One region of the Macrococcus sp. CoH-51_TC_04 genome, then DNA from elsewhere that is predicted to be linked to it. Evidence: predicted binding sites of a transcription regulator. Region 1 holds the regulator's gene; the other holds the start of a gene.

The links. The regulator LexA, encoded in region 1, represses DNA repair genes until DNA is damaged. The targets are predictions, from matches to a motif close to CGAACATATGTTCG.
Region 2: uvrB (excinuclease ABC subunit UvrB) is a predicted target of LexA. The motif match lies at 11,811-11,824, and genes of this name have one in related genera.

Annotation. Positions count from the first base shown of each region.
Region 1 covers NZ_JBVGOY010000001.1:250,595-267,410, reverse strand. The annotation lists gene ACZ2V4_RS01355 (SCO family protein) at 1-64, opposite strand, end outside; gene ACZ2V4_RS01350 (AAA family ATPase) at 157-3,183, opposite strand; gene ACZ2V4_RS01345 (exonuclease SbcCD subunit D) at 3,170-4,288, opposite strand; gene ACZ2V4_RS01340 (DUF2922 domain-containing protein) at 4,367-4,585, opposite strand; gene ACZ2V4_RS01335 (DUF1659 domain-containing protein) at 4,609-4,809, opposite strand; gene ACZ2V4_RS01330 (DUF2621 domain-containing protein) at 4,903-5,388, shown strand; gene ACZ2V4_RS01325 (CcdC family protein) at 5,399-5,878, opposite strand; gene ACZ2V4_RS01320 (cytochrome c biogenesis CcdA family protein) at 5,890-6,564, opposite strand; gene ACZ2V4_RS01315 (hypothetical protein) at 6,715-7,248, shown strand; gene ACZ2V4_RS01310 (YneF family protein) at 7,334-7,564, opposite strand; gene tkt (transketolase) at 7,667-9,652, opposite strand; gene ACZ2V4_RS01300 (DUF896 domain-containing protein) at 9,676-9,912, opposite strand; gene ACZ2V4_RS01295 (hypothetical protein) at 9,997-10,218, opposite strand; gene lexA (transcriptional repressor LexA) at 10,364-10,984, shown strand; gene ACZ2V4_RS01285 (PspC domain-containing protein) at 11,300-11,509, shown strand; gene ACZ2V4_RS01280 (hypothetical protein) at 11,536-11,676, opposite strand; gene ACZ2V4_RS01275 (ZinT family metal-binding protein) at 11,800-12,504, shown strand; gene ACZ2V4_RS01270 (VOC family protein) at 12,841-13,221, opposite strand; gene ACZ2V4_RS01265 (hypothetical protein) at 13,230-13,643, opposite strand; gene rpsN (30S ribosomal protein S14) at 13,763-14,032, opposite strand; gene ACZ2V4_RS01255 (metal ABC transporter solute-binding protein, Zn/Mn family) at 14,046-14,975, opposite strand; gene ACZ2V4_RS01250 (GTP-binding protein) at 15,155-16,348, shown strand; gene rpmG (50S ribosomal protein L33) at 16,377-16,526, shown strand; gene ACZ2V4_RS01240 (amino acid permease) at 16,703-16,816, shown strand, end outside.
Region 2 covers NZ_JBVGOY010000004.1:95,096-111,911, reverse strand. The annotation lists gene whiA (DNA-binding protein WhiA) at 1-193, opposite strand, end outside; gene ACZ2V4_RS05545 (gluconeogenesis factor YvcK family protein) at 195-1,187, opposite strand; gene rapZ (RNase adapter RapZ) at 1,174-2,082, opposite strand; gene trxB (thioredoxin-disulfide reductase) at 2,163-3,092, opposite strand; gene ACZ2V4_RS05530 (tetratricopeptide repeat protein) at 3,146-4,564, opposite strand; gene ACZ2V4_RS05525 (acyltransferase) at 4,586-5,059, opposite strand; gene lgt (prolipoprotein diacylglyceryl transferase) at 5,037-5,876, opposite strand; gene hprK (HPr(Ser) kinase/phosphatase) at 5,878-6,807, opposite strand; gene uvrA (excinuclease ABC subunit UvrA) at 6,963-9,782, opposite strand; gene uvrB (excinuclease ABC subunit UvrB) at 9,787-11,775, opposite strand; gene ACZ2V4_RS05500 (CsbA family protein) at 11,944-12,177, opposite strand; gene ACZ2V4_RS05495 (YfbR-like 5'-deoxynucleotidase) at 12,177-12,821, opposite strand; gene ACZ2V4_RS05490 (TlpA family protein disulfide reductase) at 12,832-13,371, opposite strand; gene ACZ2V4_RS05485 (CHAP domain-containing protein) at 13,454-13,894, opposite strand; gene ACZ2V4_RS05480 (LysM peptidoglycan-binding domain-containing protein) at 14,088-15,062, opposite strand; gene cccB (cytochrome c551) at 15,265-15,576, opposite strand; one part of gene prfB (peptide chain release factor 2) at 15,652-16,680, opposite strand; one part of gene prfB (peptide chain release factor 2) at 16,682-16,753, opposite strand; gene secA (preprotein translocase subunit SecA) at 16,760-16,816, opposite strand, start outside.

The DNA of each region.
Region 1 (16,816 bases):
AATTACTGCACGCTGATATTATTAATGCTAAAAATAATATTAAGAAAATATTTAACTGCTTCATAGTGACCTCCTTATGTATTCATATAATACTATAGCAAACTGACTATCAATTAAAAGTCCATACTTCATATAAATTTGACATAGTTGTTACAATTACTTCAACTGAAATTCTGTATCACTATTAAAACCGTCAGTTCTAACCTTTAATATCGCAGGCATATTTTCTTGGAGCGATTGTACATGACTAATTATGCCGATCAGTTTTCCGGTTTGCTGGAGTTCGATCAGAACTTCAATTGCTGTCTCAAGCGTATCACTATCTAAACTTCCGAAACCTTCATCAACGAACACCGACTCCAGATTGATTCCACCTGAAATCTGCATGACGTAATCACTTAAGCCAAGCGCTAATGATAAAGAGGCGATAAATGTTTCACCGCCAGAAAGCGTTGTAATATCCCTCACATTATTTGTGTGATAATCGAAGACTTCAATTTCAAGCCCGCTTTTCTTTCTGGAGTGAACCTCCTTTTTCCTTACGAGCTTGTATCGGTTATGGGTCATCTGAAGTAACCTTTCATTAGCTAATAGAAGTATTTGTTCCAGATAGTATACGAGCACATAATTTTCGATTGATAGTTTTAAAGTATTCTTTCCGTTCAGTACTTCGAAAAGTCTGATCTCAGAACCTATATCCTCCATCTGCTTGACATAACTTTTATGTACTACTTCCAGCTGCATTATAATATTATTCATCAGCCTTAACTGACTACGCTCATCATTGATTGCTTGTTCAAACGCTTTCGCTTTAGACGATAGCTCAGCGTATTCATTTGACAGCTTTTCAATATCAGGGGCTTTTTTTCCGCCAATCAAATCCTCTAAGGTCTTTATCGTATTTTCATGGAAATGAATATCTTTATAATAACTTTCAACAGTATTCTGCAACGTTTCTAGTTCTTGCTCTATATCTTTGTCCATATATTCATCCACTATTTTATCCGATATATGAAATGAGTTTTTTGTTGATTCTAATTGGCTTAATAATTTTTCGTTATAGATAAGATGGGTATTATATTTATCCACGATATTCTCTTTTGATCGGATGAGTTCTGAACAAGAGAATATCGTTTCGTTTAGATGATTCAGATGCTTATCATAATTTTCATAGAGATCCCTTTTCTCATCAAACTGAGCCTTGAAATCATCATAATTCTTAAACCCTGTGAATGATACAAATGTATGATATCGCTCTTTTTTACCATTGCGTTCATTGATCTTTTTCTCATTTGCATCGATAGCGTCTTTTAAGGAGATAATGGATGCTTTGTTATTTTTAAGTTCATTACTCAGGTCCTCGTACTCGTGATCGATATGATTTAAATGGTCATTGAGCGTTTCAAGTTTCTGCGTTAACATCTCTTGTTCATGAATAAGCAGTTCACCAGTATTTTGCATATCTTCATGTTTATAAGTAACTTTAAACTGCTCATATGCAAGTAACTTATCGGTGATTGCCTTCATCAATGCTTCAATCCACTCTATCTTAGTTGCATTGGCCTCTTGTTCACGTGACAACGTCATCCTTCTTTGTACAAGGTTATGGTATTCATGATGAACACCATCCGTTTTCTCGGTGACGATATGATTACACACCGGACAATTTTGACCTATTTTCAATTGGGCACGAATAGAGTCCACTGCATCAATATCCAGCAGATCATCTCCGAAATTAAAACGTTCGATAAGTGATTCACATGACAATAGTTCTTCTGTTAGCATGCCCTTATTTTCTTTAATCGCTTGCAATGCTTTATAATGTGAATCATATTCGTTGATCAATGAGATAATCGTTTCATTATCACGAATATGATTCTGAAGCTTCACCTTTTCTTCATATAATTTTGTCTTTTCTTGAATCAACGCTTCTAGGGAACTTTGAATGGTCTCATTTGCTTGATGTGTACTTGATAGCTTATCGCTCAATGCTGTCGTTTCATTTTTCAGTTCATTTAGCGTATTGACATCTTCTTCTAGACCTTGGTATTTTTCATCGACAAATCTTTCCTGTTCTATTAATTGATGATTGAGCCGCTTCATTTCTTCATTATCTTGCATAACTTCGTTTAATGCACTTTTCAGTTGCTGAAGCTTATTCTTATTTTCATTAATCTGTTGTTCTTCATCCTTTATTTGCTCTCTTAAATGCGCATCACCTTTCTTTAAGTCCTCCAGCTGACTGATACAGGAAAGGTAGGATTCGAACTGCACGAGTTGCTGAACCGTTTTTTGTGTATTCTCTATTTCTTCACGCTGTTCATATAAAATTGCTAGCTGATGTTTATGCTGCTTGACAGATTGTATATTATTATTTAATATCTCCGCCGCTTTCAAGGCGTCTCCTTTAAGCTTCAGTTCATTTGATTTATCATTTAATTCTGATACGTTCTGCGAAAAGACCTTTTGTGACGCTTCGTAATACAAGTTAACTGTACGGATCTGTTCGTCGTAAGTAACCATATATGGCGGAAACCCGACACCGAGCTGCTGTATATGGAATTCGATCTCTTTTTCCTTCATTCTTATAGCATCGATTTTATCATCAACATTCTCCTTTAATCGCTTGACCATCAGCTCAAGATGCTTCGTATCGAACAGTGTTCTTAATATCTCATTCTTACTTTCGCTATCTGATACAAGAAAATTTTTAAATTCCCCTTGCGGCAGTATAAGGATTTGTCTAAACTGATCTGCCTGCAGCTTGACGATATCTACAATCAGCTGGTTTGTCTCGGTCTTTTTATTGGTACTGATTAAACGCTTCTCATTGTCATGGATTTCATAAACTTCTAATTTAGATGTGATCGGCGTCTTATTCCCTGCCTTTATGTGTGGTAAATTGCGAATAATTAAATATTGTTTGTCCTTGATGGAAAATTGAAATTTAATCATCGTCTCTTCTTCATCGTATGCGTGTTTATTTCTCATTGCCTTATGGTTTCTGGAAGAAGTGGACGCCGTGCCATAAAGGGCATACATCATCGCATCAAAAATGGTAGTCTTTCCTGAACCTGTCTTACCACTAATAAGAAAAAGTGTATGGTTATTCAGCTGCTTAAAGTCAATCGTTTCATTTTTAAATGGTCCAAAATGCTGAATCTCTAACTTAATCGGTCTCATCCATTAACCTACTTTCGTTAATAAGCTGTTCTATTAATAACGTCTGCTTTTCATCCATCTCACTATCCGTCATATCTAAATAAAACTGTTTGACAAGTTCCAGATGTGAGAGCTGCTGTACTTCTCTTTGTTTGTATTGAATATCCCTATTGTTTATCATTGGCTTTAATTCTAATAGATACGGATATACTTGCTTAAGCTTGAACATTGGATCATTGATATGCTCCATGTCACTTAACTCAAGCTTTAAATATGAATTCCTATCTACAGCTAACTTCATTTTAATTGCATCTTCAAACGTTCCAGTAGCATATTCCAGATCTCTCGGGGGTGACAATGTAATAAAACTAACCTTCTGCTTTTTAAGATCAAAAATTCTGTAACCCTTTCTTTGATGCACTTCATCGAACGAATATTTCATGATACTCCCACTATAGAACACTTTTTCATCACGTATCGCGTCTGGTGTATGAAGATGTCCGAGCATTACATAATCGAATGCATCAAAAAGCTTGAGCGAGACATTCTCTATTGTACCTACGATGATTTCTCTTTCGGACTCAGTTGTCATACCTCCTGTAACAAATAGATGGCTTACTAAAATGTTTATTCTGCCTTTATCGATACGCTGTTCAATTTGTTCAATGATTCTCTTATATGTATCATGATGCGTGCGAATACTATCGTCTTCAAAGTAGTGTCGTGCAACAACCGGTTCTACGTAAGGGACAAGATAAAAGTCAACTCCATCGATCGAAACCGGATTCAAAGCATCATCAATTGTAGTGCCAATATGCATCTCATGCCCTTTATACCAAGCCTTACCATAGCCAAGACGTTCTGCGCTATCATGATTACCACTGATCAGCAGTACAGGAATTTTCTGCACCTGGTTCACTTCATAGATAAAGGTTTCAAATACCTTCATTGCCTCCCTGGAAGGAATTGAACGATCATAGATATCTCCAGCAATCACTAATACATCAATTGACGCTTCCCTGATATCTTGAACCAGCCTATTCAATAATATAGATTGCTCTTCTAATAAATTCTGCTGATTAATTGTCTTACCAATATGCAAGTCCCCTAAATGCATAATTTTCATGTGCTCACCTCATACATCATTATACTAAAAAACACACCTCATTGCTGAGATGTGCTGATAATGACAGGGAGATCATTATTATTTATTTTCAAATAAAATCTGTTCCGTACGATCAATTAGTTTTGCAGATTTAATCGCTTTTAATCCACCTGAATTTGTCGTGATATAATTTTGACTGATCAAAGATTCCATTACTTGTAATACCTCTTCAGATGTCACCCCTTCTTTAGGCCTTATGATTGACATCGTATAATTCTTTCCGATTTCTGTAACAAAATTAAGCTGAAGTGTTTTCATCTTATCTCTCCTTTCTTAAATTTTTATATTTCTTTCTTTTCAATCTTATTCACAGATACATAAACCTCACCAGTAAGTCTTGAAACTAATAGCGCAAAAGCACGCGCTTCTTCATCTGTGATGTTCAGAACGACCTGATTGAATCTACGTGTTTTCATAATAGATTTACCTTCTTCTGTAACTTCTTTAACAAAAGCAAGCTCGAGAATAACATCCTTTATCATTGTTTCACCTCCTTTACGCTATATATATCGTCATATCTTTATTAGATAGACATTACATTTTCAGTTCTATATAATATGTGATGAGGTGATGACGTGAATGAATGGTTTATTATTTTAATTTTTTTATGGACAATACTCTTTATGGGGTTGCTTACTATCGGTGGATTCTTTATGTTCAGAAAATTTCTAAAGAGGCTGCCAAAAGATGATGGTAAAAGTGAACTGGACTGGCAGGAATACTATATCAATAAAGCCCTTCCGTTATGGAATGACGATGCACGCAACCTTCTGAATGAACTTGTCAGCCCTGTACCAGATTTGTTCAGACAAGTTGCTAAGGAAAGAATCGCCGGACGAATTTCGAAGATTGCACTTGATGAAGGTGCAGAAGATATTGAACTTGATCATATTTTAAGGGGATATATCATTGCGACTCCAAAACGCGATCATCCTTTTATGAAGAAAAAACTCAATCAATTGAATATCGACTATACGCCATATGAGCATTATTTTAAATATGCTGATGACGAAAAGCAGAAGTTCTCAATCTTCGAGCATTCTGAAATCGCAAAAAAATAACAGCAGTGAGCTAATGCTCACTGCTGTTATTTATTGTACGCGCAATTTTCATATACTTTCTATACATCGCAATACGCCACGGGACTATCATACTGAAGGCTAGCAGGAAGAACATTCCTGCAAGTTGACCCGGATGTATTGAACTGCTCAGGAAAAATTTCATTGCTGAGCGGATGACAAGAAGGGATATGAGAATCAAAGGAAATAATCTAGATCGTTTCATATATATCTGCTGGTCTTTCACTTCAAAATTTGATGTAAAAATTAAAAATATGGAAAAAAACATCCCTACAACTACAGCTTCTATTATCTCCATAGTTGTCAATCTAAAATAGGGAAATATGTACATAAGTGCACCTGTAGACATAAAAAATGGCGGTAAAATAATCTTCTTAACATTCGTCGGATAATTCTGTGCCTTCATCCTGACAACAATAACAGCCATACCCATAAATAATGCAACAAGCATAGAAACGATAAAATACATGATTTAACCTACTTTCAACTAAAGTACTGATTGATAACCGTCAACTTATCAAAGAATAGCAATAAGCCCATGATTATCATTATAACCCCTCCAACTTTAGTTAACAACTGACTATATTTCTTTAATACATTAATTTTAGTGATAAAGAATGTCAGCAGGAAAAAAGGAATACAAAATCCTAATACATACATAATCATATATATAAGCGCGAGTGATTGATTTACAGCTGCCATAGAAAAAATTACACCAATAATCGGACCCATACAAGGCGTCCAGCCAGCAGCAAATGCAATACCTACTAAAAACGACCCTAAAAATCCTGCTGGTTTATTTTTAAATTCGAATTTATGGTCTTTCATCAATAGTTTAGGATTAAATATACCTAAAATGATCAATCCGAATATAATGCAGAGCAATCCACCGAGCATACGTATTGTATTGTCATATGACAGTAAAAAGTCCGAAAATATCCCGATACCGACACCTAGAGAAATATAGACGACTGAAAAACCTAGTAAAAAGAATATCGTATGTAACAGTGCATTTCGATTCAACTTCGAATCTTGCAGATCATTATAACCAACACCGGTGATATAGGATAAGAATGCTGGATATATCGGTAATACACATGGAGACACAAAGCTTAATAAACCTGCACCAAATGCAACCGCTATCGTAATATCATTCATCAAAAAAACCTCCATTCCATTCTATTTTAGCAAATATTCCCTTCAAATTAAGATGATTTTTATGACTTAAATGTGACAAAAAGTTGATAAATATGAGTAATGATTGGATAAAATATGGTATATTTAAATAAATAACGAGGAGGAAGTTCAATGAAAAAACCGATAGTGACAATTAGCATTATGCTGGGTCTGATTAGTCTTACAGCCTGTGATAGAGAGAGTCCACCAGAGATTAATACTTCAGTTAGTGATGAACCTTCTAATGAAATAATACAGAACCATAAAATAAAGCCTGATAATAAATTAACTGAAAAAGCAGAGAAAAAAATTACAGCTGTCAAAGAACGCGTAAAATCTACTGAAACAGCGGTTGATTCCGAAACCGTTACTACAGAGGTGCCTACAACTGAAGCACCAGCGACTGAAAGCCCATCAACAGAAGCACCAGCAATCGAATCTTCTGAAGAAGCGGCTACAGAAGCACCGGTTATTGATGCACCAATACAAGAAGCACCTGTAGAACCACTTCCTGAACAGACATATCCTGCTGAACAGCAGCCAGTTACTCAGGAACCACCAACAGAACAAGCAACTGATATTCCTGTTACTGAAGAACTAGCTGAACCTGAGACAACAGATTCTGCTGAAACTCTTCCTGCTGAATCTACAGAACCAGTCCAATAAATGATTTTAAAAATTAAAACATTAAGACCCGTGAGTGATTCATACAATCATTCACGGGTCTTGGCGTCTCATTAAAGACTTTGATTTATTTAAGATTTTGATTCATATTTCTATTCATCATCTGCATCATTTGATTAATTTTCTTTTGAGATGGTTTCTGACCCATTTGCATCATCATCATACGAAGCATTTCCTCATTGATCGGTGGATTTTTCTTCAAGTAATCCATCATATATTTTCTTGCCAGGAAGAATCCTAAAGCAGCACCTGCTGCTAATGCAAGTAGTACAATCAATATCCAAATCCAAGTAGCCATTTGTTCACCCACTTTCTTATACCATTAAAATTTTACTAAAAACAAACTTTTTTTTCAATATGTTTTCTATAAATAATAAAAGGCTGATATACAGCCTTTTATTTACTTCATATTCAAAATGTTATTTACAACATTTTCTACAGTAAATCCATATTTCTCCATAACTAATTCTCCAGGTGCACTTGCACCAAATTTATCAATACCAATTACAAGTCCATCCAGACCAACGTATTTGTACCAGCTGTCAGAAGCAGCCATTTCAATTGCAACACGCTGCTTAATTGAAGATGGTAATACTTCTTCTTTGTATGATTTATCTTGTGCATCAAATTTTTGAGTGTTCGGCATCGATACCACTTGAACGCCTTTACCTTGTTTTTCTAACACTTTTGCTGCATCAATCGCTAAATTCACTTCCGAACCAGTTGCGACTATTAATATCTCCGGATGCTCAGATTGATATACAACATAACCACCACGTGCAACTCCCGCTTCTAGTTTGTCCTGTTCAATATCAATCGCAGTTAAGTTCTGACGCGTAAGGACAAGTGCAGTCGGTGCATCAGTTGATTCAAGTGCAATTTTCCAGGCGGCACGGCTTTCATTACCATCGGCCGGACGAATCACATTTAAGTTAGGAATCGCTCGTAAACCAGCCAGCTGCTCGATTGGTTCATGTGTCGGCCCATCTTCACCAACTGCTATTGAGTCATGTGTAAATACATATGTGACTGGTAAGCCCATTAACGCTGATAATCTTACTGCCGGCTTCAAATAGTCACTAAACACAAAGAATGTTGCCCCGTATACTTTAAGCCCACCGTGAGCAGCCATACCATTTAAAGCAGCACCCATAGCAAACTCTCTGACACCAAACCAGATATTCTTTCCTTCAGGCGTTTCAGCTGAAAAGTCTCCTGTCCCTTTAACATTTGATTTATTAGAAGATGCTAAATCTGCAGATCCCCCAAAGAATGAAGGAACTGTTTTTGCGATTGCCTGGATCATATCACCACTCGTTGCACGGGTAGCAGCTGATGTACCAGCCTCATATACCGGTAAAGCCTCCGCATAGTCAGAATTTAATTCACCAGCTATTGCTTGTCTAAGCTGTTGTGCTAGTTCAGCATTTTCTTTTTCTAATTGTGCAAATTTATCATTCCATAACTGCTCTTTTTCATTTGCACGTTTTAGCATCGTCTGCTGGAATATTTCATATACGGCTGGATCTACATGGAATTTCTTATCTGCCTCTAAACCGTATGCTTCAAATACAAGCTTACGCTCATCTCCTCCTAATGGAGCCCCGTGGATGCCATTCGTTCCTTGCTTATTCGGAGAACCATAACCAATAATTGTCTTAACTTCGATGATCGTAGGTCTATCACTTGATTTCGCTACTGTAATAGCTTTATCAATGGCTTCCATATCATTACCATCCGACACTAAAATATGTTCCCAGCCATAGCTTTCGAAACGCCCTTTAACATCTTCAGAGAATGCTTTATTCAGCTCTCCATCTAAAGAGATATCATTCGAATCATATAAAGCAATTAATTTATTAAGTTTTAAGTGACCTGCAAGACTTGCAGCTTCGTGTGATATACCTTCCATCAAGTCTCCATCTGAAACTAATGCATACGTATAATGATCAATAATATCTGACTGCTGATTGAAAGTTGCAGCAAGATGTTTTTCTGCCATCGCCATACCGACACTCATCGCAAATCCTTGCCCTAGTGGCCCTGTTGTGATTTCTACACCTTTAGTATGACGGTATTCCGGATGTCCTGGAGTTTTAGAGTCCCATTGTCTAAACTGCTTAAGTTCCTCTATTTCCAGCCCACCAGAAACATGCAGCAATGAGTATAACAAAGCTGAACCGTGTCCTGCTGACAGTACAAATCGATCTCTATCGAAGAAATGATGTGATGACGGATTGAAATTAAGATGACGTGTCCATAAAGTGTAAGCCATAGGTGCCGCACCCATAGGTAACCCCGGGTGGCCTGAATTCGCTTCCTCAATCTGATCGATACTTAAAGCTCTAATACTATCTACTGCCAATTGATCTTTTTCATTAAACATATAAATGCTCCTATCTACAAAATTTATTTTCTGATATTATTTAATCTTTGAATGTCTTTCACCTTGTCAGGTGTCACATCATTACCTTCAGGGTCTATGACGGTCGTGTTCTCAATCGTTTTCTTGAAAGACTGTCTGAAGGACTGTAAATATTCTTTACGTAATAAAGTCTGTTCTTTACCTTCTTCCTCCGTGAGACCTGTTGTCTTTTTCTTCTGAGCTAATTCATTAATTCTCTTCATCTTATTTTCATCTAGCATAACTCTCATTCCTTTCATTATAAAGATACCAAAAAAAACGAGTGAAACCAACTGGCTACACTCGTAATACATTAAATATTTTAATTAATTTACAACACCAAGTACCTCACCATTGGAAACAGGATCATGATAAGAATCGGAATGCGGTAATCTGCCATTGTCTTGTTCTCCTATCTGTTCGGTAAATCCAGGTGCTTCATTATAATAAATAGCTTGCGATTGTTCTATATAAAGTACCGAAAAAAGTGTAATCATTAAAAATAAGATACAATATAGTATAAATTCCTTAGAAATTCTAACGGTCATATCAAATTCCTCCTAGAACATTTGTTTGTATTCACACTTTATCAGAACATGTGTTCTATGTCAATAAAAATACGAACAAACGTTTGTTACATGCGAACGTGTATGCTATAATACGTATAACACCACATATAAGGAGTGTTTAAAAATGAGAGAACTCACTAAAAGACAAGAAGAGATATATGATTATTTAAAACATATTGTATCAACTAAAGGGTATCCACCGAGTGTAAGAGAGATTGGAGAAGCTGTCGGACTTGCCTCAAGCTCGACTGTGCACGGTCACCTTTCTCGTCTCGAGGAAAAAGGCTATATTAAACGAGATCCAACGAAGCCTCGTGCTATTGAGATTATTCACGGTGAAAATTCACAAGATTATTCTGAGGCTACAATTCATGTACCGGTTATCGGAAAGGTTACTGCAGGTGTCCCGATTACTGCAATCGAAAATGTTGAAGAATACTTTCCATTACCCGCACACTTCACTTCTAGCCATAACAGTGACATATTTATTTTAGAAGTCGTTGGGGAAAGTATGATTGAAGCGGGCATTCTTGATAGAGATAAAGTAATTGTAAGAAGACAGTCCATCGCAGAAAATGGAGACATTATCGTGGCGATGACAGATGAAGACGAAGCGACAGTTAAACGTTTTTTCAAAGAAAATAATCGTTATCGTCTACAACCCGAGAATCTGACAATGGAACCGCTTTACCTTGATTCAGTCACTGTTCTTGGTAAAGTTGTAGGTCTATTCAGAGAATTTTAATATTAGACCGTACGTTTTGCTAAATGTATATAATTTTTAATGCCATTATCACAACACCCGAGCCAGTTAGAATAAAACTTTTCTAACTGGCTCGGGTGTTGTAATATTATTTATCAATTGGATCCTACTTGCCTAATATCGTTTTAACTTGTTCAAGTATATCTTTTTCATTTTTCTTCTCTGTTGTTTCCATGTTACTATCCCCTTAAATAATCTATCTTTACTATACCCACAATACTATATGTTAAACATTTTAGTATATCATTGGAATAATCTACATCTATTTGCTATATTTTAAAAAAGGAGTGATAGATAATGAAAAAACGTCTTACAAGGTCAACAACTGACCGCTATGTTGCTGGAGTTCTTGGTGGTATTAGTGAATATTTTAATATTGATTCTAAAGTAGTTCGAATCACATTCATTTTAGTCTCATTTTTTACAGCGAATATACCTACATTTACAATGTATATCCTACTCGCCTTATTTATGCCAAAAGATACAGATGTTCTGGATAACTACTAAATAGAGCTGGAAGCCTTCACCCAGCTCTATTTTTTTCTGTTTGAAAATCCGAATAATGCTAATCCACCAATCAGTAGCAGAAGCGTTACTTGATCATTCAATATTTGGAATCCATATCTTAAGACAAATAATAGCAGTACATAGCTAAAAATCAAAGTTAGTTTCATATAGACAAATTCCTCTTTCAATATATTTAAATTCATTCTACCATAAATTTAAAATTTACCATTGACGAATCATGTGGGTTGAAGTAATATTTAAATCGTAATAATTACGATTGGAGAATACATATGAAAACACAATTGATTATCGGTACAACTGTCTCACTTGCTATATTGCTCACTGGATGTAGTGACACCACTGAAGATAAAGCAGCTGTAAAAAAAGAACAGAAGATTGAACATCATAAAGACAAACAGGTACATAGTCACAAACATGAACATCATCTGACAGATTCAGACAAAAAAATCTACGAAGGGTATTTTGAAGATGACGCTGTAAAAGACAGGCGGTTAACAGACTGGGAAGGTGACTGGCAGTCTGTGTATCCCTTCTTAAAAGATGGATCTCTTGATAAAGTATTCGAACATAAAGCGGAAGATCAGAATAAATCGAAGAAAGAAGTAAAGGAATACTATAATAAAGGATACGAGACTGATGTCGCCCATATCAAAATTGGTGAAAAAGACATCATCTTTACAAAACAAAATAAAAAACATCGTGCTAAGTATGAATATGATGGCAAAGAGATTCTTACTTATGAAAAAGGAAATCGCGGCGTTAGATACATATTCAAAAAAGTATATGGAGATAATGAGGCACCCAACTATGTGCAGTTCAGCGATCATATCATCGCTCCTGAACGTGCACTTCATTTCCATATCTATATGGGGGATGATCGTAAAGCACTCCTAAAAGAACTTGAAAACTGGCCAACATACTATCCTGATGACCTATCTGCTAGAGAAATACAAGAAGAAATGCTGGCACATTAAAAAGAAGAGAGGATGACGAGAAATTAATATTCCCTGTCATCTTCTCTTCTTTTTAATCGTATTTAACCGTTATCAAAGTCTATTATATCCATATATTAAAGGTATGCATAAACAATATTATTGCCGTCAACAATACAAATAATCCAGTATAGAGCATTCGCATCTTTATATGTCCAATCAGCATACTCATGTATAAACCAAGAAGTGTAAGAACATAAAGCAGCAGGCGGACATAGAGATTAATCTGTCCCCTTCCGTGTATCGAAGGAAGAAAATATAACAGCAGAATACTTGCGGTAAAAATTAATATTACAATTTTCTTATACATAAATTACCTCACATTACCATCACATTGAAATAATGACCATCAAGATCCGTGAATATAAACCCATAATAACCATTTTTTACAGCAGGCTTACTTACTGCATTTCCGCCCGACTGAACAATACGTTCATATAACTCATCGACATTGTGTTTTTCAGGCAGATCAAAGGAAATGATAATCTCAGGGTGATCAGCGTAACCTTTTAATGGTGTCTGCATAAACTGCTCAAGTATATCCTGCTTAAATATACATATCGTATTATCACCAATTTTAAAGGCACCTAATGTTTCATTGTTACTTCGTTCATCAATGATTTCAAATCCGATATTACGATAAAAGTTTAGAGCACGTTCAACATCAGTAACAGCAAAATTTAACCAGTAACTTTTCATAATATCTCCTAATGTAGATTGATTAAGGGCACACTTGATTTTATCACTTGATTGGATATAATCAGCTGTTTTAATTCATCAGCGATATCAAGCTGATCGAGGTAATCAAAATCAAGCCACGCATATGGATGTCTTACTTTAAATTCAGATTGATTGCGTGTATTGAAAACAAAAGCAGTATCATTAACCATCGTCTCAAAAATCAATCCTTTAAACGGCTTTTTCTCCTCAACAACAAACAAGATACCTCCTACTTTGATTTCTTTATTTAACTTACGCGCAAATTGCTCAGCAGTCTGTTTAATTGTATATTGACCTTTTTTTACGACACCTGGTAATTTCATTCGCTTGTTGCCATTGTCTTGAATCAATATTTTATCTTCAGTCGTGATTAAAAGTGATGCAGTTATTTTTTCTTTCATGATTTACTCCTAGATTATAATTTCATTTTATTATATCAAACATATGACATAATAAAAATTATAACATAAAAATAAGGCTAAGACTTTTTATGGCCTTAACCTTTCTAATTAAGCATGTACTACCAGCTCGATTTTTTTATACCAGGTAGCTGTCCTTTATGCGCAAGTTCTCTTAGTGCGATACGAGAAAGTCCGAATTTACGATAAACGCCTCGCGGTCTTCCTGTAATATGACATCTGTTCGTACGTCTTGAAGGTGATGAATCTCTTGGTAACTTGCTTAAACCGACGTAATCTCCAGCAGCTTTCAACGCTGCTCTTTGTTCTCTATATTGTTCTACCAGCTGCTGCCTTTTTAGTTCTTTTGCTATTTTTGATTTTTTAGCCAAAATATCGCTCCTCCTATTTATTTAAAGCTTCATCAATAGCTTTGACATTATCTTCCATTAATTGCTGATACGTAATATTCACTTTATCGTCTTTTGTTAATACAGCCATATTGTGAAACCTTACCGTTTTTGCATTCGTTTTATTCTTAATAATATCTGTCGTTTTGGATGGTATATTCTGCTCATATAAAATCACCGATGCTTTAGACTTTTCAATATTATTAATCATATTGATAATATCACTTTGGGAAGGTTCTTCATTGTTCATACCAGATACACCTTCTTGCATAAATCCATAGCGGTGTGCAAGATAACCTAATGAATCATGAGAGATATATACCGTATCATGCTTTTTATTCTTCGCAATATCTTTCATCTTGTTATCAATGGCATCAAGATCTTTGATCAGCTTGTTATAGTTCTCTTCATAGACCTTCTTATGCTTTTTATCTTTAGCAACGAGCTCATCTTTTATCGTCTTTGCAAAAGATTTATTAAACACTGGGTCTAGCCATATATGCGGGTCATGTACGCCATGATTATGATCTTCATGTTCATCACCATGTTCATGTGATTCACTGGCAAGCAAATCAGATTCTTTGATTTCATGTACTAATGACACGACTTTAGTTTTATCTTTTGCAATATTAGCAATCTTAGCACCAACCGGGTCCAAGTCTTTACCTGAATAGATAAAGATATCAGATTTCGCTACACGTAAAGAATCTTTTTGTGTAGGCTCAAAAGTATGGATATCGATTCCTTTCGGATAAATTGATTGCACTTCAACGTGCGATCCACCAATTTGCTCAATAATACTCTTATATGCAAATACTGTCGTATAGACCTTTAGTTTACCCTCCTTTTGAACTGTATCTGCTGAACCACAAGCTGATAACAGCATCACTACCATTACCACTAATAGTGAAAAATACTTCTTCATTTCATCATCTCCTATTTCGTAATCGTTACGTTTTAATATTCTATACTTCTTTATTTACAAATGCAATAGATAGAAGCAAGATTATCTGAAGAATTATCTTTTTGATTTTTTACTTTACAAATGGTCATAAAAGCGATAACATATTAAAACGTAATGATTACGAATTGGAGGTTATACATTTGAAAGTCCCTATTACGGTATTAAGCGGATTTCTAGGAAGCGGGAAAACAACATTGCTTAATCATATATTGATGAATAACGAAGACAAACGCGTTGGTGTCATCGTAAATGACATGTGCGAGATTAATGTTGATGCTGACCTAGTAAATATGTCACGTACCGATGAAAAGATGATACAGTTACAAAATGGTTGTATATGTTGCACGTTACGAGAAGATTTGCTGGTTGAAATTAATAAGCTCATTACAACTTCAGAATTAGATTATATTGTTATTGAATCTACTGGCATCTCTGAACCTTTACCAGTAGCTCAAACGTTAACATTAAACGATGAAGTGCTAGGTATAAACTTAAGTGACAATACAGTGTTAGATACGATGGTTACAGTTGTTGATGCGAACAGATTCTGGGATGATTATGCATCAGGTGAATCGCTGCTTGAACGCCAGATGGCAAATGATGAGCATGATACACGTGAAGTCATTGACTTATTAATTGATCAAATTGAATTTGCAAATGTTATTCTATTAAATAAAACGGATTTAGTACATGAGGAAGATGTTAAGGAACTACGTGCATTAATCCATCAGTTAAACCCGGATGCACTAATTTATGAGACAGATCACTCAAAAATCCACATGGATAAAATTTTAAACACGAAGTTATTTGACTTTGAAAAAGCATCTCAAAGTGCCGGATGGTTAAAAGAATTAAACGATGAGCATACACCGGAAACTGAAGCGTATGGTATCGGCTCATTTGTATATAGAAGAAAGCGCCCTTTCCATCCTGAACGTTTTATGCATTTCCTAGAAAACTTTTCATTAGATGTTATACGTTCAAAAGGATTCTTCTGGTTGGCATCCCGTAATGATATGTGTGGATTAATCAGCCAGGCAGGTAACTCGATGCAGATTCAAGGTGCTGGTGAATGGATTGCAACGTTAAGTACGGATGAGATAGCTCTGGAAATGATAGAAGATCCTACACTTAAGGAGAGATGGGATGCATTCGGTGATCGCCAGACTGAAATCGTTTTTATCGGAATCGAAATGAATCAACAGCAAATTGTATCTGACCTTGATCACTGTTTATTAACAGACGAAGAAATGAAGATGGACTGGACAATATTTAATGATCCTCTGCCTCAGTTTACGGTAGCAGAAACAAATCCTGATATCATATTAGACTAAAACAAATGAATTTATAGGAGTGAACAAAATGAGAGTAAATATTACTTTAGCTTGTACGGTATGTGGCGATAGAAACTATATCACGAAGAAAAATAAAAGGAATAATCCTGAGCGTCTTGAATTGATGAAATACTGTCCAAGATTAAAAAAATACACCTTACACCGTGAGACAAAATAATAATTATTAACAATTTTTCTGGACTACGAAGAGTCAACACTTATTTTCATAGTCCAGTTTTTACTCGCATTTACACTTTAACGTTTAAAAGCATAAACGCATTAAAACTTTTTCTTGATAAATTTTCTTAATTATCTTACAATAGGGATTATATTTTTAGGAAGATAGGTGATTATATGGAACATAAGAAGATGGATAGAGATTTAAAGACTCGCCATATTTCAATGATAGCAATCGGAGGTTCGATTGGTACAGGATTATTCATGGCAAGTGGTGCAGTTGTTGCACAA
Region 2 (16,816 bases), on a different contig from region 1:
ATATTTTCTTTGTCAAACTATATACACGTCGTGCAATGGCTGCGTTTTCTGATTGTACATTAATCACCCACTGCATATTCTGTATATTTAAATTTCCGTTCATCCGAATGAGCGCGGCAAGTTCTGCTTTACTACAGCAGAGATCTGTCTCTATCCGCGTCAATTCATTCTTCATCTCTGAAGCAAATGACAATTTATTCTCCCTCTTTCTGAGTGAATTCAATTGTACTGATTTCACTTAATGCTAATTCATAAATCATATCAGCGAGCACTTCATTATTATGACGTACCGCACCTTCCTCGTTGATTTCAACGAGATTATCATCTGTGATAAGCGTGATTCCCAAACGTTTAATATTCTCAGAGTCACACGTTACAAATTTTGAATTACGCTTTTCATAATTCTCGTTAATCTTATTTTGAAGTACAAGTTCATTGGCAATGACAAACTGAATAAATGGAGAGGCAACATGTTTATGAATCGCTTCTATATGGTCTGATACCGAGTAATCTGTCGTTTCACCTGGTTGTGTCATAATATTAGAAACGTAGAGCTTCTTCGCTTTACTTTCAATAACAGCGTCCCCTAGTTCACGGATGACTAAGTTTGGAATGATACTTGTATAAAGACTGCCTGGTCCCAATACAATGAGATCCGCCTCCAGAACTGCATCTATAGCTTCTTGCATCGGTTTGATATATCCAGGTGTCAAGAAGACACTATCTATTCTTTTGAACTTTAAAGGAATAAGAGATTCCCCGACAACAATTTCACCGTCTTCCATTACGGCATTCAATATCGGACTCGTATTTGTCGAAGGAATCACCGTCCCTTTAACGTTCAATATTTTACTTAGTTCTTTGACAGCATGACCGAAATCATCCGTGACGTCTGTCATTGCTGCAATCATTAAGTTGCCTACAGGATGCCCTCCGAGTGTATCCGAATTAAAGCGATACTGAAATAATTTCTCAAGCATGGGTTCTACGTCACTTAAGGCTGCAAGTACATTCCTAATATCTCCAGGTGCAGGGATATCCATGACATCTCTTATCTTACCTGTACTTCCTCCATCATCTGCAACAGTTACAATGGCGGTGATATCAACAGGATATTCTTTAAGCCCTCTCGCCATAACTGAAAGACCTGTACCCCCACCGATAAGACAGACTTTAAGCCTTTTCATTGATCGTTCCCTCAATAAGTGCATCTCTGTGGCGAGTATGAAGCTCAAAGTCAAAGAAGTCCTTTAATTCATTACTGATACGTTCACTTAATGCAACTGAACGGTGCTGTCCACCTGTACATCCGATAGCGATGACAACCTGACTTTTACCTTCGCGCATATAACCAGGAATGACGAACTTCAGCAGATCGATTAATTTCTGGTAGAACATTTCAGTCTCTTTCCATTTCATGACATAGTCATATACGAGGGGATCGAGACCTGTTAATTTTCTCATTTCTTCTATGTAATATGGATTCGGTAAAAACCTCACATCGAATACGATATCTGCATCGATGGGCAATCCATGCTTGAAGCCGAAACTCATCACATTAATCGTGAATATATTATCTTTGCCAGATCCAAAGATTTCAATCACTTTAGAGCGCAATGCTTTTGGCTTATACTCAGAGGTATCAATAATGTGTGTTGCAACCCCTCTTAAATCAGCAAGCAGCATTCTCTCCTCCTGAATCGCATCAATCAATGAAATGTTATCCTGAAGCGGATGTGTACGTCTTGTTTCTTTATAACGAGAAACTAATATTTGATCGCTTGCTTCGACGAATAAAACTTGTACGAGTACTTCATTTAGATTGATAATATTTTGAATTTCTTCTTGTAAACTATTAAAGAAATCTTTCCCACGCAAGTCAATCCCGATAGCTACGCGTGACAGAGATTCTGTATTATTATTCATCAGTTCGATAAACTTCGGCAGCAATATAGGGGGCAGGTTATCAACACAGAAATAACCTAAGTCTTCAAGACATTGAATTGCTACACTTTTCCCCGCACCGCTCATTCCAGTGACAACAACCAGTCGTTTATATGTATCTTCGTTCGACATATACATTCCTCCTCATCTTAATTTCATTCTACATGAATTCATAAAAATAGACACGCACAAAATGCGTATCTATTTTTATGAATATATTAATCATTCAAGCTTTCAATATAATGCTGAGCATTCTGTGCAGCAATACTGCCGTCACCTGTCGCTGTTACGATTTGACGAAGCTTCTTCTGTCTAACGTCACCAGCAGCGAATATTCCAGGAATATTCGTCTCCATCTCTTCATTCGTCATAATATAGCCGATTTCGTCAGTTATACCTAGATGCTGGAATGGTTTTGTCAGTGGCTGCATACCGATATAGATGAATACTCCATCTGTTTCAACATCTGTCTCTTTACCTTCATTATCGATCAATGTTACAGATCCGACTTTTCCTTCTTTTTCGTTGATTGATTTTAACGTACTATTCCAGATAAAATCAATCTTATCATTTTTAAATGCACGTTCCTGAAGAATTTTCTGAGCTCTTAATGTATCTCTTCTATGCACGATTGTTACTTTGTCTGCATATTTCGTTAAATATACACCCTCTTCAACTGCAGAATCTCCCCCACCAATTACTACTAAGTTCTTCTGCTTGAAGAATGCACCATCACACACAGCACAGTAAGATACACCACGTCCCCCAAGTTCTGATTCTCCTGGCACACCAATTTTCTTATATTCTGCACCTGTCGCAATAATAACAGCTTTTGCTTTTAACTGCTTGTCACCTAAATCCACAATCTTGTCATCGCCCTCAACAGTAATATTTTTAATATCACCATAAGTATATTCTGCACCGAATTTCTGTGCATGAGAGAACATCTTCGTTGAAAGGTCAGGTCCTGTGATCAAATCAAATCCAGGAAAATTTTCGACATCTGCAGTATTGGCCATCTGTCCACCAGGCATACCACGTTCAATCATAATCGTAGATAGGTTTGCTCTAGACGCATAGACTGCTGCTGTCATCCCGGCTGGACCAGCACCAACAATGATTACGTCATATTCTTTAATTTCACTCATAATTATACCTCCATGTTTGTTCAGTACTTATAATATACATGAATTCCAGGTTTTTAAATATTATTTTGCTTGAACTGTTCATACACCTTCATAAAATGGTAGCGCGTCGTGTTAAATTTTTCTATCACCGCACGTTTTGATAATTTTTCATTTCGTGCTCTTTCAAATAGGAAGTAGCAAACCGCTGTATATGCATTGATCTGCTTAAGATTTAATTTTTTGTCTATGATGGCCTCTGCCATATCAATCCATCGCTCCATCAGCTCCAGCCTGCCATCCTGATCATAGATTAATTCAAGACCTCTATGAATGAAGTCTAGTTTAACAAGCTGAATATTATGAAAGATATAAGAGAGATATAACTTTTCGTAATCCCCCATCTCTTCAAGCTGATTCCATACTTTCTGATTGATCATCAACGTCTTATCCTTGAGACGCGATAACAGAAAGATGCCAATAATACGACGATGCTGATCTTCACTATTTAAAAGCGGCATAACATCATCCATAATATAGGCTTCACCTTCAGCCATCTTACGTGGACTTACACCAGGGTGGCTTACAATCTCACCGAGCTGCTGAAAGAACATATCAGACTGCGATACATAGCCAAGTGCATAGCTTGAATAACTTAACGCATGCAGCATCTGTGAACTGTGAAACTTTCCTTTTTGATATAGTGGAAACAGCAGTTGATAGGATTCTGTATATTCCTTCAGGAAACTAAGTACGATACCCAGTTTAAATTTTTCGTCATCGTTAATCGGGATAATCGTTCTAAGTTTCTTCAAATAGGATTCATAAGTTTTCGTCTGATGTGTGTTGTATAGCAGTAAAGTATAGTGACAGAGCGCATTAATATCAGCAGGATTTTCCTCAAGTAATTGCTTTAATATCTTTGCCGCTTCATGGTACTTGCTATTAAATAGTAAAGTCATGGCCTTCAAATTGCGCACTTCAGTACGCATCTGAATATTATAAGGCTGAAAATCAATCCATTCTAAGGCAATATCGTAATTCATATGCTCAAAAAAATACTGAAAGATGTAATGGACGACAAAGTTTTCACTTTCTATCTCTACTTTAGTGACGTCATTATAAACGACTTCAAACATTTTTTTCAGCTCGTCAAGATATACATGGTCATCTGTGAGCAGACAATAATACATACCGAATAAAAAGGCTTTATTAGGATCACGTTGTCTAATAAAGAGCTGGCTCAGATCATAGAAGACATCTTCTTCATTAAAATCATCTTTAAAATAATCTATTAGATAATGCTGTGCTTTATCGAAATTACCAAGTTCCGAAAAACAAAAAGCAATGTGCTGTACTGTATCGTATCTGAGATTTAAATCCAGTGATTTTATGAAGAATGAGATGGCCTCTTCGTAATGATGTTCACTCTGCTTCTTTACTCCAATTTGATAATATTCATCTTCAGTTGCTGGAAAACGGATAACATTACTCATCCATCTCACCTCCGTTCGTTATTATTTTATGTGCATCGGATTACCGTATACAAAGGCATTCGCAGGAATATCTTTCGATACAACTGTCATTGCGCCAACCTTCGCACCATCACCTATTGTGACCCCCGGCAAGACTGTAACATTTGCACCAATTAATACATTTCTACCAATCGTAATCTTTCCAGTGCGATACTCGTCCGTCAAATATTCATGTGCAAGTAACGTTGCATTATACCCAATGATTGAGTTATCCCCTATTTTTATCAGTTCAGGAAACATCAGATCAGGCATCGCCTTATAAGCAAATGACACATGATGTCCGAGCTGCATCTTCAGACATTTACTGAACAGGTAATGTTTCCATTTCACTGATGGCAGAATGCGACACAATTCAATAACAACAAAGTTACGGCAAACCTTAAAGAATGAGACCGTCTTATACATCTGCCATAACGGATTAGGCCCCTCTAATCTATAGCGATTTAACTGACGCATAAGCGGAGCTCCTTATAGGTTCATTTACTTCACCATAACGCGGCAGTCGATATTTATAATTACGATAGAGCCATATTAAAGTCGCTGCAATCATAATCACGATCGAAATCACTTGGGCAATACGCAGATTTGATGTGAGCATCAAACTATCTGTTCTTAATCCTTCCACAAACACACGCCCAATCGAATACCATATCGTATATAAAAGAAATGTCTGACCAATCTTCAGTCGTTTACGTATCAATAATAATATAACAAATCCTGTGAAGCTCCATAACGATTCATAGAGGAAGGTCGGATGATAATATGCTCCACCAATATTCATCTGATCGATTATAAATTTCGGTAAATGCAATGACTCCAGGAAATCTCTTGAAACCATATCACCATGAGCTTCCTGATTCATAAAGTTTCCCCACCTACCAATTGCCTGTCCGAGAATGATACTCGGTGCCGCAATATCTCCAAGCTGAAAAAACGATATTCCTTTCTTTTTACATAAGAAATATGCCATACCAATTGCACCGATCAAACCACCGTGTATTGCTATGCCACCGTTCATAATCAACGGAATTTCAGAAAAATGATCCTGATAATAATCCCATTTAAATAATACATAATAGATACGAGCACAAATTATCCCCGAAATGATAGACCACATGACAATATCGATCAACGTATCTTCTTTAAAATGCTTTTTTTCTGTCTCTTTTTGAGCGATAAGATATCCGACTAAAATACCAAATGCAATAATAATACCGTACCATCTTACAGGATAGCCAAAGAGCTCGAATGCAACTGGATTAAATGGTGTCATGTTAAATCTCCTTTATCGACTGCTTTCTAATTTGTTCATTCAGGCGTTCATTAAAATCTTTTGCGGTGTTTGTTCCCATCTTATTGAGACGATAGTTCATCGCAGCAACTTCTATGATTACTGCTAAGTTACGCCCTGGTCTGATAGGGATCGTCTTCTTCGTAATTTGAGAATCAAGGATCGATAATTTTTCTTCGATTAATCCTATGCGGTCGTAAACTTTATCTTTATCCCATGTTTCTAGATTAATATTGAGCATTAGACGTTTCTCTGGAAGGACACTCCCTGCGCCAAACAAGGTCATTACATTGATGATTCCTAGTCCTCTAATTTCAAGAAGATGTTCTATCAGCTTTGGTGCTTTGCCCATCAGTACATTACGTGAAACTTCCTTTATCTCCACATTGTCATCTGCAACAAGTCGATGTCCACGCTTGACAAGTTCTAGTGCTGTCTCACTCTTACCTACTCCAGAATCACCGGTAATCAATACACCTACCCCATATACATCGACCAGAACTCCGTGCATCGTCGTTTCAGGCGCAAGCTCACTCTCAAGATAAGATGTAATCTTGCTGATTAAACTTGTCGTCGCTTCTTTGCTCTGAAGGAGTGGTGTCCCTTTACGATTACATGCATCGATTAGTTCCTGCGGGGCCGGAATGTTTCTTGTTAAGATAATACACGGTGTTTCCTTACGACAAAGCTTTACCATTCGTTCTGCACGTTCTTCCTTCGACAACGTTTCAAAGAAAGACATCTCAGTCGTCCCCAGTATTTGTATGCGATCGGAAGAATAGTGAGAGAAGAAGCCTGCCATCTCAAGGCCCGGTCGCGAAATGTCTGCATTAGCCACCGGGATTTCTATTGCGACATTGCCCGCTAAAAACTTAAGGTCAAATTTATCAATTAGTTCTATACTTGTTATCATAGTTTTCCTCACTTTCTCTTATCATTTATATTAAATAACTTTATATCAATTTACAATTCATAATCACCAACAAAACCCGAGCACTGCAGAAAATTATTAACAATTTCTACAGCGCCCGGGTTTAGCTAGAGATGATCTGACAATGACCTCAACAGTTATTTCTCTATATGATGTTTTAAATATTGACCTGTGTATGACTCACGCACTTGCATAATCTGTTCTGGAGTGCCGCTTGCGATAATCTGTCCACCGTTATCTCCACCTTCTGGACCGAGGTCAACAATGTAATCGGCCATCTTGATGACGTCCAGATTATGCTCGATGATCAGAACCGTATCCCCATTGTCAACAAGTTGCTGTAAAACTTTCAGTAGCCTTGCAATATCATCAACGTGTAATCCAGTCGTCGGTTCATCTAGAATATATAACGTTTTACCTGTACTGCGTTTATGCAGTTCCGAAGCTAATTTGACACGTTGTGCCTCACCCCCTGAAAGTGTTGTAGCAGGTTGTCCAAGCTGAATATACCCTAATCCAACATCCATGATGGTCTTAAGTTTACGCTTAATCTTAGGAATATTCTCAAAGAAATGATACGCATCTTCTATCGTCATCTCGAGTATATCTGCAATATTCTTATCTTTATATTTCACTTCCAGCGTTTCACGATTATAGCGTTTGCCATGACAGACTTCGCATGGCACGTAGACGTCAGGAAGAAAGTGCATCTCTATCTTGATAATGCCGTCTCCGTGACAAGCCTCACAGCGTCCGCCTTTAACGTTAAAGCTGAATCGACCTTTTTGATAGCCTCTTAACTTCGCTTCATTCGTCTGCGCAAAGACATCACGTATATCATCAAAGAGACTCGTATACGTCGCAGGATTTGAACGTGGTGTTCTACCTATAGGAGATTGATCAATATCGATTATCTTATCAATATGCTCTATCCCCTTTACCGCTTTATGAGGTCCCGGTTTTTCTTTCGATTTATATAGCTTCTGAGCAAGTGCCTTATACAGCACATCGTTAACAAGCGTACTCTTTCCGGAACCGGAGACTCCGGTTACCACCGTCATCATACCCAGTGGAATCTGAACGTCCACGTCCTTCAAGTTATTACTTATTGCACCTTCTACCGATAAGAATCTTCCATCCGGTGTACGTCTTTTTTCAGGAAGCTCTATTTTTTTTGCACCGCTCAAATACTGACCTGTCAGCGATTTCTTGTTCTTCATCACTTGCTTAGGTGTACCTTGTGCGACAATCTCTCCTCCGTGCACGCCGGCTCCTGGACCAATGTCAATCAAATAATCAGCGGCAAGCATCGTATCTTCATCATGTTCAACGACAATAAGGGTATTCCCAATATCTCTCATCGATTTCAATGTATCAATGAGACGGTCGTTATCTCTCTGATGCAGACCTATGGACGGTTCATCCAGAACATACATTACACCTGTTAATCTTGAACCAATCTGCGTTGCAAGTCGGATACGTTGGGCTTCTCCACCAGAAAGCGTTCCTGCTGTTCTATTTAAAGTGAGGTATTCCAGCCCTACATTATATAAGAATGTCAACCTTTCAGTGATTTCTTTCAGAACGAGTTCAGCAATTTGCTGTTCTTTCTTTGAAAGTTCAAGCTTACTGAAATATTGTAATGCCTCTCTGATAGATAACGTTACAACTTCTCCTATATGCTGACTATTAATCTTAACACTCATCGCTTCTTCAGAAAGACGATAGCCATGACACGTATCACAGACCTCATCCACCATATATTTCTTCATCTGTTCACGTGTATATTCTGAAGGACTTTCCTTGTATCTACGTTCAATATTATTCACAATACCTTCAAACTTCATTACACGTTTACGTGTTACACCATTATCCTGTCTGAATGTAAAGGAAATATCATCTGAATGTCCATACAGGATGATGTCCTGATCTTTCTTAGATAAATCTCTAAAAGGTGCTTTCATAGAAATCCCAAAATGTTTACATGCCTGCTTGAGTAATGTCGGATAATAGTTCGAACTGATGGGCTCCCATGGCACTAATGCACCATTTGTTAATGATTTGCTATCATCAGGAATGACAAGATTTAAATCGACTGTTAATTTTGTACCTAGTCCATCACAATCGGGACATGCACCAAACGGGCTATTAAACGAGAACATTCGAGGTTCTAGCTTATCTATTGAAAATCCACAAATTGGACAGGCATGATGCTCTGAAAACTTCAACTCATCTCCGTCGATCAAATCGATGACAACGTTACCTTCTGCAAGTTTCAATGCATTTTCGAGAGAATCTGCCAGGCGGGTCTCAATGCCTGGTTTCACAACAAGTCGGTCTACGATAACATGGATATCATGATTTGTATTTTTATTGAGATCGATTGTTTCAGAAGCATCATAAACTTCACCATCTACCATGATACGTGCATATCCTTTTTTTGAGATCTCTTCTATGAGTTTCTTGTGCGTTCCCTTTCGGCCCTGCACTATTGGAGCCATAACTTGTATCTTTGTTCTTTCCTCTAATGCCATAACTTGATCCACCATCTGCTGTACCGTCTGTGACTCGATAGGGATACCATGATTCGGACAATAAGGTGTGCCGATTCTAGCATATAGCAGTCTTAAATAATCATAAATTTCTGTAACAGTTGCAACTGTACTTCTCGGGTTCTTACTTGTTGTCTTCTGGTCAATCGAAATTGCAGGGGATAAACCTTCTATCGTATCCACATCCGGTTTATCCATCTGTCCTAAGAATTGTCTGGCATATGCACTCAATGATTCCACATATCTACGCTGACCTTCAGCATAGATGGTATCGAATGCAAGACTAGATTTACCTGAACCTGATAATCCTGTCATAACAATGAGTTTATCTCTCGGAATTTCAATATCAACATTCTTTAAATTATGCGCTCTTGCGCCTTTGACGATAATAGATTTATTCTTCATCCGCTCACCCTTCTGCTTTTAACTCAAACAGTGCATCTCTGAGTTCTGTAGCACGTTCAAAATCTAAAGCTTTTGCCGCTTCTTTCATTTCATGTTCAAGCTGCTCTATTGTACGTGCTCTTTCCTTCTTCGTTAATTTCTTCTTCTGTACGGGTTTTTGTTCCTCATCTGTTTCTAATGTGGCACTGATGACATCACGAATCTTCTTATTGATGGTTGTCGGAGTTATTCCATGTTCTTCATTATATGCTTCTTGTATCGAACGACGACGTGATGTTTCATCAATCGCAAACTGCATAGACTCTGTTATCTTATCTGCATACATAATGACGCGCCCCTGTTCATTTCGGGCAGCACGTCCAATCGTCTGAATCAATGAACGCTGACTGCGCAAAAATCCTTCTTTGTCCGCATCTAATATCGCGACGAGCGACACTTCGGGAATATCCAGACCTTCTCTAAGCAGGTTGATGCCGACCAATACATCAAATACACCTAGTCTTAGATCACGGATAATCTCTATACGCTCTAACGTCTTAATCTCTGAATGCAGGTAATTAACTTTTATTCCAGCTTCTTTTAAGTAAATTGTTAAGTCTTCACTCATTTTCTTAGTAAGTGTCGTAATAAGTACACGCTCATTCTTTTCGATGCGCACACGAATCTCTTCCATCAAATCATCTATCTGATGTTGTGATGGTCGCACTTCTATAATAGGATCCAGCAATCCTGTCGGTCGGATAATTTGTTCCACCATCTCGTCTGTATGCTCAATCTCATAAGGACCAGGTGTAGCGGAAACATAGAGAAACTGATGTCCTTTTTGTTCGAACTCTTCAAACTTCAGCGGACGATTATCCAGCGCGCTCGGCAATCTGAAACCATGCTCTACGAGAACATTCTTTCTCGCCTGATCCCCATTATACATACCACGAACTTGTGGCACCGTAACATGAGACTCATCCATCATGATCAGCCAGTCGTCACCGAAATAATCCAGCAACGTATATGGCGTCGACCCTCTAGGTCTTAAAGTCAGATGTAAAGAATAGTTTTCTATTCCTGAGCAAAAGCCCATTTCTCGCATCATTTCAAGATCGTAATTCGTACGTTGTTCAAGTCTCTGTGCCTCAAGCAGCTTCCCTTCGTCACGAAATTTCTTCAGTTGTTCCTCTAGTTCCTTCTCTATTCTTTCAATCGCAAGCTTCATCTTCTCTTCACGTGTGACGAAGTGACTTGCCGGGAATATCGCAAAGTGCTCTCGTTCTTTCAGCACTTCACCTGTTAAATAATTGATTTCACGTATGCGTTCTATCTCATCACCGAAGAACTCGATACGTATACACTGCTCATCACGAGATGCAGGAAAGATTTCCACAACATCTCCTCGAACACGAAATGTACCACGACGAAAATCTATATCATTACGCGTATACTGCACATCTACAAGCTTGCGTAATAATTGGTTGCGTTCCATCTCCATACCTACACGTACGCTGACAACAAGATCCCGATACTCTTCTGGGTTCCCTAAACCATATATACAGCTGACGGAAGAAATAATAATCACATCATCACGCTCAAATAAGGCACTTGTCGCTGAGTGACGTAACTTATCAATTTCATCGTTAATCGATGCGTCTTTCTCTATAAATGTATCTGTAGAAGGCACATAAGCTTCGGGCTGATAATAATCATAGTAACTTACAAAATATTCAACTCTGTTCTCTGGGAAAAACTCTTTAAACTCACTATAGAGCTGACCTGCTAATGTTTTATTATGCGCCATGATCAGCGTAGGTTTACCGATACGTTCAATGACATTACTCATCGTAAACGTCTTCCCTGTACCAGTAGCACCCAATAACGTCTGATAGCGTTTACCTTCTTTGATTCCTTGTACGATTTTCTCTATCGCATCAGGCTGATCTCCTGCTGGCTGATAGTCTGAATGTATCTTAAAGTCATGATGTTCCATACGTCCCCTCCTCATCGATTTACATTTTACCAAAATATACGCTTAAGGTACAAACATTTGTTCGTAAATCTTCATTCGTTTAACGTGCATCATATGACAAAACCCGATAAACGTATAGACACTATTAAATGTCTTGCATTTACCGGATTCTATTTTGAAAAGTCGTCTTTAGTATTCAACTTCCTATGTTTGATTATCTTTATCCAGGTTGTACATCTCTACGAACAAATAGCCGACTATCAGGCTCAGCGTATCTAAAAACACAATCATCTGTGAATGAAAGAATCCTTTGTAAACAGATACGCCGATAACAATAACCGACAACAGTAATCCTGTATATTTATTACGTACAATCATACTGAAACAAATCACCAGAAATGCAGGTAATGTACATGCTAATATATACCATATCGTCATTATATATTGTCCTTTTGCTGCAAGATTGCCATCGTTATTTCACGCAGTTCAGATCTTGGAATAAATTTCTCCTGAAGCATATCCGGAAGAATATTATCCAGAAAATCCTGCACACAATAAAGGTGCTTGAATTTTATAATCGTTCTTAAACTTTTGTCATAAATTTCAAAGTATAATGGTTCTGGGTTCCGCTTTTGAATCTCTCCAAAAGATTCATATAACAAATCAATCTTATCTGCTACAGACAGAATCTGACCTTCAAGCGTATCGTCTTTACCTTCTTTTAAGCGTTCTCGATATATTTCTCTATAAGCTTCCGGAAACTCACTGTCAATAAACTTACCGATCATTTCTTCTTCAACTTCACTGAATAAGCGTTTCAATTCTTTCGACGCATATTTAACAGGCGTCTTTATATCTCCGGTGAAGATTTCAGGGTAATCATGGTTTAATGCTTTCTCATATACATTTTTCCAGTTAATCTCTGCGCCATGATACTCCTCGACAGTTGCTAAGTATTGTGCAATCTTAGTGACCTTAAATGAATGTGCGGCAACATTATGTTCCTGGTATTTAAATTTTCCGGGACATCGTATTAACTTTTCTAGATCCGACAAACTTTTGAAATATTGATGGACACCCATTGAATCCCTCCTATTGAATCTGCATGATAATTTCTTCTATTTTCTGTTGATTAAGTTCGCCTACATATGTCTTCAACACTTTACCTTGTTTATCGACGAATACCGTCGTAGGAATATTGTAGATTTTATATCGTTTCATCGACGCTTCATCTAACGTGTACATCGGATATGTCGGTTTATAGTTATCGATAAACGCGTCTCTTTTTTCTATTTTATCCTGCACGTTGAATCCAATAAGACCGACATGATTAGGTTTCTCTTTTCCATACGTCACAAGCTCAGGCATCTCTTTCTTACACGGCTCGCACCACGATGCCCAAACATTGATTATCGTAATATCATGTTTTAAAAGTGATGCAATTTCTTTTTTCTGACCATTCATATCTGTAACAGCTATATCACCAATCTGCTTATTATTAAGCGGGTGATTATGTGTCACAATATTACCGGGCTCCTCATTGCCTTTATTAAATTGTATTACAGTATAAATTGAATAAGTTGCTAGTGCAACAAATATAGCAGCTAACAGAATTGTTATCAATCTTCTCATAGGACACCTCATGACATATTATAACAAAAAAATCTTACAACACGAACGGTGTGTAAGATTTAATCATTTTAATATTATTTTATTAGTAAATATATTCAAACTGAGAGCGCTGTGCTTTTGAAATTGTTCTATAAGTCTTCACGCCGCTACGTGGATAGTTCATTTCAGAGACGAGTATACTTCCATTGCGATTGATACGTTCTACAACTGCTGCATGACCATGATAACCTTTTTGAGAAATCATGACTGCACCATATACAGGTGTACGTCTCACTTTATATCCCATTCTTCGTGCATTCGATGGCCAGTATTTTGCACTGTTCCAATTGTTACTTACAGGACGTTTAAGTTGTGCACGTCTATTAAACGCATAATATACACAGCTTCCTTTATAATAATAATTGTATCCAGCTTTCTTTACAGGATTATTGTAAGCATGTGCCTGTTGACTATTTGGATAAATTGCTTCAGTTGTAGTCCCCAGCATGATTATTGCAATTATTGAAAGTATAACTTTTTTCATGTAATATCCTCCGGTTGTTTTATTAGCTAAATAGATATTACCATATAGAAAAAGCGAAAAATCCAATGTAACTTACATGTAATATATGGTTAATACAACTAACATATAATAATTTGATTATTACATAATGATTGCAGCTCCAAGTTAATTGTTAAAATTAAAAAAATCATGGGACAAGTTGTCCCATGACTTATTAGAATCTGTAATATCCTGCTACTGAACCATTTACGTAACTTACTGGACGTTGTCCAATACCTTCAGATGGATTTAAAGCATCGATCATTTGACCGTTACCAATGTATACCCCAACGTGGCTTCCACCATTGAAATATACTAAATCTCCTGCTTGAGGTGTTGAAACACGTGTTCCTGCAGCCATTTGTGCATATGTTGTACGTGGAATTGATTTCCCTTGAGCAGCGAGTACTTGTTGAGCAAATGCTGAACAATCTACTGCACTAGCAGAATTCGCACCGTAAACATAAGATTTTCCTGCCGCTATACCATTTGCGACTTGCGCTACATTACCATTTACAGGTGCTTTATAGCTCTTCGCTGGTGCTTGGTATGACTGTTGCGCTGGTGCTGCCGTTTGCTGTGCTGGTGCTGCCGTTTGCTGTGCTGGCGCTTGGTATGACTGTTGTGCTGGCGCTTGGTATGACTGTTGTGCTGGCGCTGCCGTTTGTTGCGCTGGTGCTTGGTATGATTGTTGTACTGGCGCTTGGTATGACTGTTGCGCTGGTGCTTCAGCTTGTTGTGCTACTGGTGCGTTCGCTTGTGTAACAGGTTGAACTGTTTCTGATTGAACTTTAGCAATAGGTGCTGTCAAGTTTAACTTTGTACCTACTTCAATCGTATCTGAAGTTAAGTTGTTCCATGACATAATATCATTCACTGTTAAATCAAATTGAGATGCGATTGTGTGTAATGTATCGCCTTTTTTAACTGTATAAGTATCAGTATTCTCTACCTTTAATGTTTGTCCCACTAAGATAAGATCGCTATTTAAATTATTTAATGTTTTAAGTGCATCTACGCTTGTACCATTCTCTTGTGCAATCGCCCATAATGTGTCACCTGCTTGAACATGATGTTCACTTGCGTATGCTTGTGAAGCTACTCCTGTAACTGCTGTGATTCCCGCAATCGTAACTAATGCTTTTTTCATTATATGTGTTGCCTCCTGAGTTTTAGTGTTCTTAGTAAATTTCTACAAGACATAATATACCATATCCTTACACAATATCTACCAATGTAATATTTTTGTAATGTAATCGTTATGCTTCTATCATAGAACGTAATTTTCAGAAATATCATTTCATAACGAAAAAAGTAGATGAAATATTAATCATTTCACCTACTTTATATTATTATTTCTGTTTTGCTAAATATGCTGCAACTTTTTTTGCATCTTCGCCATCGACTACTTTTGCTGGCATATTCCCTTTACCTTTAATGATGATATCATGAATTTGCTGCTCAGAGTATTTGCTGCCTACCTCTTGTAGATTCGGCCCGCTTGCACCTTCAAGGTTACGTCCATGACACCCTATACAGGAATTATTTGCATAAATTTCTTGTCCCGGATCAGATGAAGTAGTCTTCTTCTCCGCTTCATCTGATCCGCATGCTGCAAGACCTAATAACGATAAAGTAATGATACCTGCATATAATTTTTTCATTGGTCAGCCCCCTAATTTATGATTACTTTAATTATAGCTTATAATTCATAAAAAAGGAAAATTTATAAAATAATCTTACAACTGACTCTTTAAGTATGCATCGATAAATAAATCTATATCGCCATCCATTACCGCATTTGTATTTCCGGTTTCAGCGTTTGTTCTATGGTCTTTTACCATAGCATACGGGTGGAATACGTATGAACGGATCTGGCTTCCCCAGCCAATCTCTTTTTGTTCACCACGGATGGCTGCAAGCTCTGCTTCTTGTTCTTCTATTTTCTTTTGATAAAGTTTCGCTTTAAGCATCTTCATTGCTTGCTCTCTATTCTTTATTTGAGAACGTTCATTCTGACAGGTTACTACAATACCTGTCGGCTGATGCGTAATACGCACGGCTGAATCCGTTGTATTAACGTGCTGCCCTCCAGCGCCACTTGCACGATACGTATCGATCTTAATGTCTTCTGTATTAATTTCAATCTCAATATTGTCATTGTCAAACTCTGGTGTAACATCACATGAAACGAATGAAGTATGACGGCGTCCGGATGAGTCAAAGGGAGAAATCCTTACGAGACGATGAACACCTTTTTCAGCCTTTAAATAGCCGTAAGCATTATGTCCTTTAATCAGTAAGGTCACACTTTTAATCCCCGCTTCATCCCCCGGTAAGTAATCTACAGTTTCAACTTTGAAACCCTTTTTATCCGCAAATCGTTGATACATCCTTAACAGCATTTCTCCCCAGTCCTGTGATTCTGTACCACCAGCACCTGGATGCAATTCTAATATTGCATTATTCGCATCAAATTCTCCACTCAATAACATCTTAAGTTCAAAGTCATTCGCAATTTGCTGGAGTGTATTGAGCTGCTCGATGAGTTCCTGATGTGTATCCTCATCTGTTTCTTCTTTATACATCTCAAACAGCACTTCACTGTTTTCCAGTCCTTCTTCGAGTGTACTAAACTCCTGAACAACTGATTTAAGTGCATTATTCTTATTGATGATATCTTGAGCCTTATCTCCATCATTCCAGAAATCCGGGTCAGACATCATTTCTTCGTATTCCTTAATACTCGTCTCTTTTTCTTCTAAGTCAAAGAGACCCCCTGAAACTATCAATCTTTTCAGTCAAAGTTTCAAGTGTATTTTTTATTTCAAATTGTTCCAAATCAATTTACCCTCTTCCGTGACAATTTTTATATTTCTTTCCACTACCACAAGGACAAGGTTC